DNA from 4 places in the Lysinibacillus sp. FJAT-14222 genome. Region 3 is predicted to be linked to each of the others. Evidence: riboswitches for the same ligand, from Rfam matches in the RefSeq annotation. Region 3 holds a riboswitch; each other region holds the start of a gene.

Region 1 (3,189 bases), on a different contig from region 3:
TAATAGCGAAAATGCCTCACAAAGTGACAGTAGTAGCAAAAATGGAAATTCTTCTCAGAGTCAAAGTAGCAACAATGGCGGAAATGCTTCTCAAAGTGAAATTAGTAGCAATAGCGAAAATACTTCTCAAAATGAAAGTAGCAGCAATAGCGGAAATGCTTCTCAAAGTAATAGTAGTAGCAATAGCGAAAATGCCTCACAAAGTGACAGTAGTAGCAATAGCGAAAATTCTGCTCAATGTCAAAATAGCAGTAATGGCGGAAATGCTTCTCAAAGTGAAATTAGTAACAATAACGAAAATTCTGCTCAAAGTGAAAGTAGCAGTAATGGCGGAAATTCTACTCAAAATGAAAGTAACTGCAAGAGCGAAAATACTTCTCAAAATGAAAGTAACAGCAATGGCGGAAATGCTTCTCAAAATGAAAGTAGCAGCAATAGCGGAAATGCTTCTCAAAGTGAAAGTAGTAGCAATAACGAAAACGCTTCTCAAAGTGAAAGTAGCAGTAATGGCGAAAATTCTACTCAAAATAAAAGTGAAAACGATGCCGGCAGTGCTACACAGAATGATAGCGATACTGGAAATACTCCAAACAGTGATAAAAATAAAGATTCGTCGGAAAATTAATAACATAATGAAGTTAAAAATGATGACCTTGAAGTTATTAAGGTCATCATTTTTTCTTTACAATTGCTATTGAACAGCATTAAATATGATATTCAATTTGATCAACAAAATCCCATTCGTATGGTGTTTCTTGATAAACATAGTAATTCAACCAATTCGAGAATAATAAATGCGTATGGGCACGCCACGTATTAATTGGTTCATTTCCTGGATCATCATTTGGGAAGTAATTCACTGGTACATTAATATCTAATCCTTTCGCGACATCCCGACTATATTCATCAGCTAAAGTTGTCGCATCATATTCAAGGTGGCCGGTAATCATGATATTTTTATTGTCCTTAGATTGCACAATAAAAACACCAGCATCTTCTGAATAAGAGAGTAATCGTAAATCAGGATGGTTGCGTACTTCCTCAATAGAAACAGATGTAAAACGAGAATGTGGAGCTGTAAATAAATCACTGAAACCACGTACTAAATCCACTGTTAAATCCGTAATGACATGAGAATATACACCTGAGCATTTAGCAGGAAGCTCAATTTTGCCGATACCGTAATGATGATATAACGCTGCCTGTGCACCCCAACATATATGAAGGACCGATGTTACATTTTTCTTGGACCAATCCATAATTTCTGAAATTTCCTGCCAGTAGTTCACGTCCTCAAAAGCCATTTTTTCAACTGGCGCTCCCGTTATAATCATACCATCATAGCGGCGATGGCGAATTTGATGAAAGGTCGTGTAAAATAACTGTAAGTGTGATTTACTGACATTTTTCGATTCGTGCGTAGCTGTATTTAAAAATGTAATATTGACTTGTAACGGTGTATTACCAAGTAAACGTAGTAATTGCAGTTCTGTTTTCTCTTTTTCCGGCATTAGATTGAAAATTAATATATTTAACGGACGAATTTGCTGAGTTTTCGCTCTGTCCTCTTCCATTACGAAGATTTTTTCCTCACGTAAATGTTCTCCAGCTGGTAAGTTTTTCGGAATATTAATTGGCATCTTGCATTCCCCTCTCTTTTGTTTCTCTCTTTCTAACATCAATTTGTGCCTTAGTATCAATGCGCGGCCTTGCGCAAAGTTCATAAAGTCTTTAATCGATTATTAAACGATAAAATTAAAAAATCCCCCTCATTCCATTTGAGATAGAATGAGAAGGATTTTTATCACGTTCACTCTTATCTCTCAAAGGACAAATCCTTTGCTGGAATTAGCACCTTTCTAACTTTTGTTAGAGGTTGCTGAAGCGTCATCGGGCCAAATCCCTTAGCTTCTCTTGATAAGATTATTTAATTAAAAAGAATTGTAACATGAACAATTAAGAATATCAATAATACATAGAATATTTTGTTATTAACATGCATGGCATTTTGTAATTTGTTCAACACTAATCTTGGAGAGACGCATTGTTTATCTAGCGAAAGCGAAGCGTCAGCTACAAATCTTTTCTGTGCGAAAGCGAAGCGTCAGCTACAAATCTTTTTTGCGCGACAGCGGCAATTACGACAATGCGAAATTGATGGAAAACATGCAGTACTTATGTTAACATATACCTTTAGTAACAGAGAGGAACGTGAAAAGTTTGATTAAAATTGAATTTCCAAAACCAGATTTAGTGATTCGCCAACGCGAGCAAGATTTAAAGCCAGGTGATGTGCCAATCACACCTTACCATGGTTTTATCGACTTCCATAAAATCACGCGTGAAAACGGTGGTATTTTCTTATTCTATAACGAAGAGAACGAACTATTATTTGTCGGTAAAGCACGTAAAATTCGTCAACGTATTAAAAAGCATTTTGAGGACAATGTTTCACCGTTGAAAAATCATCGTGATGAAATTTTCAAAATTGAAGTGTATGAAGTAGAAGATCCAATGGAACGTGAAATTTACGAAACTTACGCGATCAATACATTCCGCGCTAAATACAATGTTGATAAAGTATTTTATTCATAAGACGACAGTCGCTGTTTAACAAAAAAAAGAATCTGCTTAGAGCAGATTCTTTTTTTAATGCCTTTACTCCAAGAAAAATGCTTTACGTTCTTTAGTAATCCATTCTTCAAGCTCCTTATCATCACGCTTTAACAGTCGATTGACAAGGACGTCATGCCATATATAATCCTCTAGTAAATAAATATGAACTGGGTCATTTGTAATAAAAGCCGTTTCCTGATTTGACGGTGAGTGGCCATAAATCATTTTCTGACCATCTACAGATAAAATAAACCAATGAGGCGTGGAAGATTTTCTCGTATATTGTGTTATGCGGTGCCGGTCAATAGATGCCTCATTTTCCTCCACAAACAGTGTAATTCCACGAACTGGAACATGCTCAGACACCTCATGAATATCTTCTCGTAATGCTTCATACATATCTTCCCACATCGATAATATGACTTTTTTCTCCGCTTTTTTTAATAATGACTGACAATAATTGACGATTGCCTCTTTTCCTTTTAGCGTGACAACCTTATGCTCCGCTTCCTGCTCTTTTACCTCTAATTTTTCTAATTGATCACTAATTGACGTGAAATTCGATTGCCAACG
Region 2 (3,189 bases), on a different contig from region 3:
AGCTTTTTCTTTTAATGCGTCAGCTTTGTCTGTTTGTTCCCAAGGTACATTTAAGTCAGTACGACCGAAGTGACCATATGCTGCAGTTTGTTTATAAATAGGGCGACGAAGGTTAAGCATTTTAATAATTCCAGCTGGACGTAAATCAAATAGCTCGCGTACCCAATTTACAATTTCACTTTCCTTCACTTTTCCTGTCCCAAATGTATCAACAGCAATAGAAACTGGCTGAGCAACACCAATTGCATAAGCTAATTGTACTTCAGCACGTTCTGCTAAGCCTGCTGCTACGATATTTTTTGCCACATAGCGTGCTGCATATGCCGCTGAACGGTCCACCTTAGTTGCGTCCTTACCAGAGAAAGCACCTCCGCCATGACGTGCATAGCCACCGTATGTATCAACGATGATTTTACGGCCAGTTAGACCAGCATCCCCTTTTGGACCACCTATTACGAAACGGCCAGTTGGGTTGATGAAATATTTAGTATCAGCATCTAGTAATTCACTTGGAACAACTGGGGCAATAACGAATTCTTTTAAATCTGCTTGAATTTGTTCAAGCGTCGCTTCTTCATCATGCTGTGTTGAAATAACAATCGTATCTACACGCACTGGTACATTGTTTTCATCATATTCAATCGTCACTTGCGTTTTTCCGTCTGGACGTAAATATGCTAGTTCACCAGATTTACGTGCTTCAGTTAAACGACGAGCCAATTTATGCGCTAAACTAATCGGTAATGGCATAAGCTCTGGTGTTTCGTTACATGCAAACCCGAACATTAAGCCTTGGTCACCTGCACCAATAGCCTCAATATCAGCGTCAGTCATAGAGCCTTCACGCGCCTCTAAAGCTTGATCAACACCCTGTGCAATATCAGGCGATTGTTCACCAATAGCAAGAAGCACTGCTAGGTTTTCAGCATCAAAGCCATATTTTCCTCGTGTATAACCGATTTCTGCTACAGTATCGCGGACAATACCTTTCATATCTACATAGGTAGAAGTAGTAATTTCTCCTGCTACTAATACTAAGCCTGTTGTTACTGTTGTTTCACACGCTACACGTGCATTTGGATCTTCTGCTAAAATAGCATCTAAAATGGCATCCGAGATTTGGTCACAAATTTTGTCTGGATGTCCTTCTGTTACACTCTCTGATGTAAACAGTCGACGGTTTGTCATTTGGTTTTCCTCCTATTACGCTTATAAATAGTATTTGCGAATTAATACGGTACTCATTACCCATGTCAAGCTCGCTCCTATGGATTGAACTCTCAAGCCGTTGCTGCTGTCGTTTCACTTTCGCACAAAAAAATAGCTGCTGCTTTTAACACGAGATTTCGAAAGATCCGTCATTATAATAAGGAAAGAACTACATATACTTACCTTTAGATTTGTTTTTAACAATAAAAAAATCCTTTTCTCACGCTTACTTAACATGAGGAAAGGAATAATGACTTCGTAACCTTTCACTCTTATCGTTCAAGGGGTTTCCCCTTGCATCAGGTTGGCACCAACGCATGTCGTGAAATAGTTCATGCAGGTTGCCGGGTTTCATAGGGCCTGACCCTCCACCAGCTCGGGATAAGAGTATCCGTTCAATATCTCATATTACGTAAAAGGTCGAACGTTGTCAAATATTTTTGCTGTATTATATAAAGGAAATAGGGAATTCGATGAGTTTCAATACTTTTTACACTTGGATTATGCTGTAAATTGAAGCAAAATAATCCCTACTCTCCACCTTATATCATGTGTTAACATATGTGTGACCCTTTAATCTTCATTCAGCAAGTATTTAGCGAAAGTGCAACGTCATCTACAAATGTCTTTTGTAGCGAAAACGAAGTTATTAGCTACAGAAGGCTGCCCTCTCTACATGTGGTGGATGAATATGGTTGTAGACCCCTTTTCAGTCGGTGACAAGCTCCAACTGATAAAAAAGACAGGTAAGAACCTCACATCCTGTGCGAACCTCATGTTGACCAAAAGCTTCCAAACGTAATTCAGCTGTGACGAAGATTATCTAATCAAATAGGGGAAAAAGCATTCTAAAAACGAATAAATTTACTTTTTGTCGTTTTCTTGAAAAGTATTAAAATCTCTAAAATAATTTCCGAATTAGTATAGATTATTTAAGCAATTGTGTTATACTATTTTTGAAAATAAGAAATTCTCCCTCAAACTCTAGGGAATACTATAAAAAAGGATGGTATTTAATCGATGAATTCAGTAGAAATTGCAAACGAACTGAAGGAATTATTAAGCGGCGGTAACATTAATGTTCAACTTTCAGTACCACAATTAGCTGAAAAAGCTACAGCTCGTGGTGAAGCTATGTTAACAGTAGATGGTGCAGTTCGTGCAGAAACTGGCAAATACACTGGTCGTTCACCTAAAGATAAATATACGGTAGAAGAAGAAAGCTCAAAAGATCAAATTGACTGGGGAAAAGTAAACCGACCAATTTCTTCTGAAGTGTTCGATAACTTATATGTAAAAGTAGTAAAATATTTAAAAGAACGTGACGAATTATTCGTATTCAAAGGCTTTGCTGGTGCTGACAAAGATTCGCAATTAAGCATCCAAGTAATCAATGAATATGCTTGGCACAACCTTTTCGCTCATCAATTATTTATCCGTCCAACTGAAGAAGAATTAGCTTCTCATGTTGCTGACTTCACAGTTATCTCAGCTCCTAACTTTAAAGCAGACCCTGCTGTTGATGGTACAGCTTCTGAAACATTCATCATTGTATCACTTGAAAAGAAAATTATCCTAATCGGTGGTACTGAATACGCTGGTGAAATCAAAAAATCTATTTTCGGTATTATGAACTACTTATTACCACAACAAGGCATCCTTTCAATGCACTGCTCATCAAACGTTGGTGAAGCTGGCGATGTTGCATTATTCTTTGGTTTATCTGGTACTGGTAAAACTACTTTATCTGCTGATCCTGACCGTAAGCTTATCGGTGACGATGAACACGGTTGGTCTGATAATGGTGTATTCAACATCGAGGGCGGTTGCTATGCAAAAACAATTAACCTTTCTGCTGAAAAAGAACCAGAAATCTACAACGCAATCCGCTTCGGTTCTGTTTTAGAAAACGTAGCTGTTGATCCAGAAACTCGAGTTTGTGACTATGATGATGGTTCATTAACAGAAAATACACGTGTA
Region 3 (3,189 bases):
GTTGGAAGCCGTCTAAAAAGGCTAAGTTTCCTAGACCGCCAGCACCGATAATACCTGCCATCGCAGTATAGCCAACAAGTGCTACAGCCGTTACAGTAACACCAGAAATAAGAGCTGGTAATGATTCTGGAATTAATACTTTCCAAATAATCGTTGACGTTTTAGCACCCATTGAACGAGCTGCTTCAATAACACCTTTATCAATTTCCCGTAAGGCAATTAATACCATTCGTGCATAGAATGGTGCAGCCCCTATAATTAGTGCTGGTAAAGCTGCATTTGCTCCACGAATTGTGCCAAGTAAAAATTTTGTAAATGGAATTAATAAGATAATCAAAACGATAAATGGAATAGAACGGAAAATGTTAACGATTGAGCCTGTTAAAAAGTTAACAAGTTTATTGGCCCATAGTTGGTTTGGACTTGTTAAAAATAATAAGATCCCAATTACTAATCCAAGTATAAATGTGATAACCGTAGAGATTGTTGTCATGTACAATGTTTCATACGTAGCGTCCCACATTTTTTCCCAGTCGACGTTCGGAAAAAGACTAGTTAACATTTGCAATCACCTCCGTTTGTACTTCGACTGTATTTAAGTAGCTAAGTGCAGCAGCAACATTCGCCTCTGAGCCATCGATTTGCACAACAAGTGTACCGTACGCGCCATTTTTCGTTTGCGAAATATTACCATGTACAATACTTACTTCCACATCAAACTGTTTTACAAGATGTGAAATGACAGGTTGCTCTGTTTTTTCTCCTACAAAAACTAGTTTGACAAGTTGTCCATTAGGATAATTTGCTTTAATTTGTGCCACAGTTTCCTGTGTTTCCTTCGTATCTGTAATTTGAGAAACGAATTTTTTCGTAATAGCTGCTTGTGGAGCTTGGAATACTTGTAATACTTCACCACGTTCTACAATTTCTCCAGCTTCCATAACTGCTACACGATGACAAATTTTGCGAATAACGTGCATTTCATGTGTGATTAACACAATCGTTAAACCTAATCGTTCGTTAATATCGACAAGGAGATCAAGGATAGCATCTGTTGTCTCCGGATCGAGTGCAGATGTTGCCTCATCACATAACAATACCTCTGGATCATTAGCTAGCGCACGAGCAATACCTACACGTTGCTTTTGTCCCCCTGATAGTTGGGATGGATATGCTTTAGCGCGCCCTTCTAAGCCAACTAATGTGATCAATTCTTTCACACGTGCTTCACGTTGTGCCTTTGGAACACCTGCGATTTCTAGTGGGAAAGAGATGTTTTCTTCAACAGTTCTAGACCAAAGTAAATTGAAATGCTGGAAAATCATACTAACCTTTTGTCTAGCATCTCTGAGCTTTTGCCCCTTTATGGATGAAAATTCTTGATTGTTAACCGTCACCGTACCAGATGTAGGCTTTTCTAAACCATTTAACAAACGAATCATTGTACTTTTACCAGCGCCACTATAGCCGATAATGCCAAAAATTTCACCTTTATTGATAGAAAGGTTGACGTCTTTGACTGCTGTTAATTCGCCATTCGCGGTTTTGTATTTCTTTGTAATATTTTGAAGCTGGATCATAGCGAATTCTCCTTTTCTTCTTATATCAATTATGCCTCGGCATAATTGCGTCCGGAATCGGCTTTGTGCTTAGGCCTGCATGATGCAGGTCAATTAGCCGTTATCGCATGGATGCGATGGTTTTAGGCTAATATCCCCTAAGAACTCCTTTCCGATTCCATGACATCCGCCGGAGGCTTTAACTTCTTTCAGCGGGTGTTTGGACACCCGCTGAAAGAAGTTAAAAAAACCCCTTCACTTATAGACAAGTAGAAGGGGTCACGTAACTTATACGCTAAACCGTTCTCTCATCTTTCAAAGATAAAATCTTTGGGTGATTTGGCACCTTTTCACATTGTGATGGTTGCCGGGCTTCATAGGGCACTTCCCTCCGCCGCTCTTCATAAGAGTTCGATATATTTAATGTTTTAGTAATATATTTGTTACTTTACCATGCTCATAAAATTCAGTCAATTGATTTTTTTAATAATTCGTATAAAAATGGTACGGATTGGAATGCATAGATTTTTTCTGTCACTTTTCCGCCATCGCAGACGAGTAAACATGGTACACTTTCGATTTTATTATCAAAAGCGATTTGCTCTAAAAAATTAATATTTGCTTTGCCCATTTTTAGCTGTGGCAGTAATTGCTCGATAATCGTCATCATTTTCGATGCTACTGCACACGTTCCGCACATAGGCGTATATAAATAAAAGGCAGCTTTTTCACCCGACTGTACAGCCGCGTCCCACTGCTCTTTTGACCATTCTTCCATCTTTTTCACGCAACCTTACAAAATATATTCATTATGGATTGAGAAATGTGCACGAAGCAATATCATCGCTAACACTTTTCTCGGAGTTGTCTCAACTTCTTTATATGTTGGCATCGTACGTAAATGCTCTGCCTCTGGATAATGTCTGTCCATTAATGCCCGTAGCTTATCACCCGATGTATCTGCATCAAAAAATGTATAAAGTTCCCAGCTCTCATATGGATCGAGTAGCTCTTCTAATTGATGCACACCAATTGTGCCATTCGTACAAAGTATTATAACATCCTCACTTAAAATAGGCTCTATTTGAAGCTTATCCGAACGGCCTTCGACAATTAAGCATTTTCCCTCGAACATCACGCCACCCCCATTTAGACATATCCCTTCTAGTCCATTATATCAATTACGCTCTGTCGCTGATAATGTTAGACACCCATTGATAAGAGGCTATACTTGCCTTCATCTCACCAGTTATAGTGGCAGGATGATTGAAGATAATAAAAAACGCCGGTGATTTCCGACGTTTTTTATTATGGCTTGTCTTATTCAGCAATCATTTCTTCGTATTGCTCTGCTGTCATAAGTTTTTCAATTTCTGATGCGTCAGCAGGCTCTACAACGACCATCCATGCTTTTTCATATGGTGATTCATTAACGAATTCTGGGCTATCTTCTAAATCTGCATTTACTTCAACTACTGTACCTGAGATTGGTGCGTATAATTCAGAAACTGTTTTTACAGATTCTACACTACCGAATGGATCGTCTGTTTTGATTTCATCGCCAACTTGTGGAAGTTCAACGAAAACGATATCTCCAAGTTCAGATTGTGCGAAGTGAGAAATACCGATA
Region 4 (3,189 bases), on a different contig from region 3:
ACTTCTATGGTTAATCTTTGATAGAAACAAACAAGGATAAAAGAAAGGAAGCCTTAACCATAACTGAGGCTTCCTTTTTGCTATTTATCATATTTTAAGGAAAGTATCGTCAAAATATGCCTTGAAATTTGGATAAAGATAATCCAATGACGCTTTAATATCAGCACTATCATCAAATAAAATTTCATGTTCAATTTCATATATTGCACAATTTTCTTCATTCGCATTATTTAAATTGATGCAAATAATTTTTCCATACTCTTCATCCCATGAAAAAGGGAGATATCCTAAACTACATAACGATGGATTATACATATCTCTAACGTTATTTAAAGGTTCATCAATACTTTGATTGGGTATTACATCAAAATAATGGTTATAAGTTGAAATAAAAGCTTTATACCACTCAGGAAATTTAAGTCCAAACTCTTTTTCTAAAGCTTGTATATCATCTTCAGTTACTTTAGAAGGGATCAGCTTCCATCTTGACCATTCCCCATCAATATCCGCTAATTTCATCTGGTCTGGAACATCTGGACACATCCATCTGCAAAACCCCTCCTTCGAAACTTGATTATAACGCTCATAGTAAATTTCAAAACCATTCTTAATGTATTCACGAATATTCATCTAAAGAACTCCTTTTTTAAATTGGACAGACTAGCTTTATTGTTTAGAAGCCTAGTCCATGAAGGTACTTATATATAGTCATATTACTTGGGTAACACTTAGTCTGCTTAAGCCATTAACACCGAAAAACATTGTTGTACATAAGATAGGATATCAGCTATAGGATAGGAGGAATTTAGTTGTATTACAATCCTTATCCGTATTTTGTCTATCCAAACTATTATCCAACATGGGCAATGGCACATCAACAAGGCACTAGTCAATTTTCAAGACATCTAGCAATGCCGGCGAACCCGACAAATAGCAATCCATTTCCATCCGTCAATACAAGTAAATTGAAAACTTCTGCAAAACGGATTAAGGTTATTATGCGGCAAGCACAATTACTTACGGATAAAATTGAAGAATCTGAGCAATTTGCACATGATCTTATGGACGCTGCACAGCTGTCAAATAAAACGGAAGTTGAAAAATTAATATCGTCAACGGGTGTCACCATGAAGTTCGAAACTAACTATACACCGGATCGTATTCGTATAATATTTACTGATAGCGACTGTTGTAAACTAACATTAATTTTAAGTTGGTGAAATTCCAACTCTTTTGAATAGGCTCCGAAAGTGTTGAAAATTATTTTTAACCTTGTATCCCTATTGAACTTGTAAACTATAAAAAAATATGCTAAAGTATTTGTAATCATTATTTCTGAAAATTCTTATATTGCTTTTTCTTATCAAGAGAGACGGAGGGATTGGCCCTATGAAGTCTCAGCAACCAGCCTATATAGGTATGGTGCTAATTCCAATTGGCGAAATTTAGCCTTGAAGATGAGAAGACTTACTTTAGTTGCTTTGCACAAGAGTCCTCTTTCTACAAGGAGGGCTCTTTTTTATTGTTGCATCCAAAAATAATTAAAAGAAAGCAGGAAGATATTATGACAAACGAACTTTTACAAGCAATTCAACTATTGAAATCGAAAGAATGGGTAGATTTAACACATACATTTGGTCCTAATTCTCCCCACTTCTTTATGTTTGATGATGCAAAATTTGAAACAGTATTCTCCCATGATGATGGCTTCCTTGCGCAGCAATTTACTTTCCCTGGGCAATATGGAACACATATTGACCCACCTATCCATTTTGTGCGAGATACACGCTATTTAGAGGATTTGGAGCTAAAAGAACTAGTTCTACCACTAATCGTTATCGATAAATCTAAGGAAGCCGAAATTAATAACGACCTCACATTAAGTGTTCAAGATATTCTTGATTTTGAGGCTGAATATGGGGAAATCGAAGCAGGTACCTTCGTTGCGCTGCGTACGGATTGGAGTAAACGTTGGCCAGATAAAGAGGCTTTCAGTAACAAAGATGCGGATGGTAGTAATCATATTCCTGGCTGGGGATTAGAAGCGTTACAATTTTTATTCAACGCACGAAAAGTAAGTGCTATAGGCCACGAAACCTTTGATACGGATTCAGCAGCTGATTTTCGTAAAAATGGTAAGCTAGATGGCGAATATTTTGTGCTTGAGCAAGATACTTACCAAATTGAGCTGATGACAAATTTGGATAAGCTACCTCCAAAAGGCGCTGCTATATTCAATATTGTACCAAAGCCTGAAAAAGCGTCTGGATTCCCTGTTCGTTCATTTGCAATATTGCCTTAAACGATAAAAAGGTCTGGTTCACAACCTGAGTAGGTATTGAATCAGACCTTTTTTTACTTTGGCGAATTCCTTTTTTTGAAAATAAAATAAACGATTAGCATTAGTATTAGGAACAATACTATAAGATAAATACTGTAGCGGGATAAATAGACCCCAACATAACGCCAGTTCTCCCCAAGTACCTTTCCTAAGGTAATAAAAGTAAATGTCCAAATAACTGCTCCCGTATAGGCAAAGAAAGCAAATTTTTTATAAGGATAATTATTGATAGCCGCAATATATGCTGTAAGATGACGCACACCAGGAATAAAATATCCTATTAATAATAATCCCGGCCCTATTTTTGCAAATAATTTTCTAGTAAAGTCAATTTTCTGTTCAGTAATGTGGATTTTTGGACCGTATTTTTGCAATAACGGTAGCCCAAATCTATAGCCTATATAGTAGCTCAGAGTAATTCCCCCTACCGCACCTACCATAGCGCTGATTAAAGCTGGAATATGTGCGAGAGTTTCTTTATATACGCTATATCCTACATATGTTAAAAATATCTCATCGGGAAGTGGCAGCCCAACAATCCCGCCAACTAGGATAAGAATGATGCCAAAATACCCGTAATGTTCTATTAGAGATTGCACGTGATGCGCCATAAATCCTTCCCACCTAAAGCATAATGAATTTCTTTTTACAGATAGCTTTATATTAACTCAAAGTAAACAATATTATGAGTATTATGACTTCAACACAATTTTCTCAGGATTTATTATCACTGCCTTGTAGATTGTATAGATGGAAAAATTATTTCTTTATAAAAACTTTCTCCAATGTTGTATAGTGGTCGATTCATGCTATAAATCTCATTTCTCGGCTACTACTCTATTAAATTA

What was found. Region 3 has a riboswitch for S-adenosylmethionine ahead of AN161_RS04515 (methionine ABC transporter ATP-binding protein). Riboswitches for the same ligand answer to the same signal wherever they lie in the genome.
Region 1: another riboswitch for S-adenosylmethionine. It lies ahead of metA (homoserine O-succinyltransferase); the one in region 3 lies ahead of AN161_RS04515 (methionine ABC transporter ATP-binding protein).
Region 2: another riboswitch for S-adenosylmethionine. It lies ahead of metK (methionine adenosyltransferase); the one in region 3 lies ahead of AN161_RS04515 (methionine ABC transporter ATP-binding protein).
Region 4: another riboswitch for S-adenosylmethionine. It lies ahead of AN161_RS08025 (cyclase family protein); the one in region 3 lies ahead of AN161_RS04515 (methionine ABC transporter ATP-binding protein).

The regions. Positions count from the first base shown of each region.
Region 1 is NZ_LIYL01000012.1:3,407-6,595, reverse strand. It holds gene AN161_RS27370 (endospore germination permease) at 1-625, shown strand, start outside; gene metA (homoserine O-succinyltransferase) at 705-1,640, opposite strand; SAM riboswitch class I at 1,814-1,924, opposite strand; gene AN161_RS28615 (hypothetical protein) at 2,016-2,228, shown strand; gene AN161_RS05880 (nucleotide excision repair endonuclease) at 2,221-2,595, shown strand; gene AN161_RS05875 (TrmB family transcriptional regulator) at 2,659-3,189, opposite strand, start outside.
Region 2 is NZ_LIYL01000007.1:34,986-38,174, forward strand. It holds gene metK (methionine adenosyltransferase) at 1-1,188, opposite strand, end outside; SAM riboswitch class I at 1,479-1,597, opposite strand; gene pckA (phosphoenolpyruvate carboxykinase (ATP)) at 2,230-3,189, shown strand, end outside.
Region 3 is NZ_LIYL01000010.1:137,274-140,462, reverse strand. It holds gene AN161_RS04520 (methionine ABC transporter permease) at 1-562, opposite strand, end outside; gene AN161_RS04515 (methionine ABC transporter ATP-binding protein) at 552-1,580, opposite strand; SAM riboswitch class I at 1,865-1,969, opposite strand; gene AN161_RS04510 (thioredoxin family protein) at 2,026-2,337, opposite strand; gene AN161_RS04505 (hypothetical protein) at 2,353-2,694, opposite strand; gene gcvH (glycine cleavage system protein GcvH) at 2,880-3,189, opposite strand, start outside.
Region 4 is NZ_LIYL01000018.1:52,022-55,210, reverse strand. It holds gene AN161_RS08040 (MFS transporter) at 1-40, shown strand, start outside; gene AN161_RS08035 (SMI1/KNR4 family protein) at 88-630, opposite strand; gene AN161_RS08030 (hypothetical protein) at 810-1,220, shown strand; SAM riboswitch class I at 1,358-1,464, shown strand; gene AN161_RS08025 (cyclase family protein) at 1,565-2,302, shown strand; gene AN161_RS08020 (DedA family protein) at 2,356-2,952, opposite strand; gene AN161_RS08015 (Cof-type HAD-IIB family hydrolase) at 3,182-3,189, opposite strand, start outside.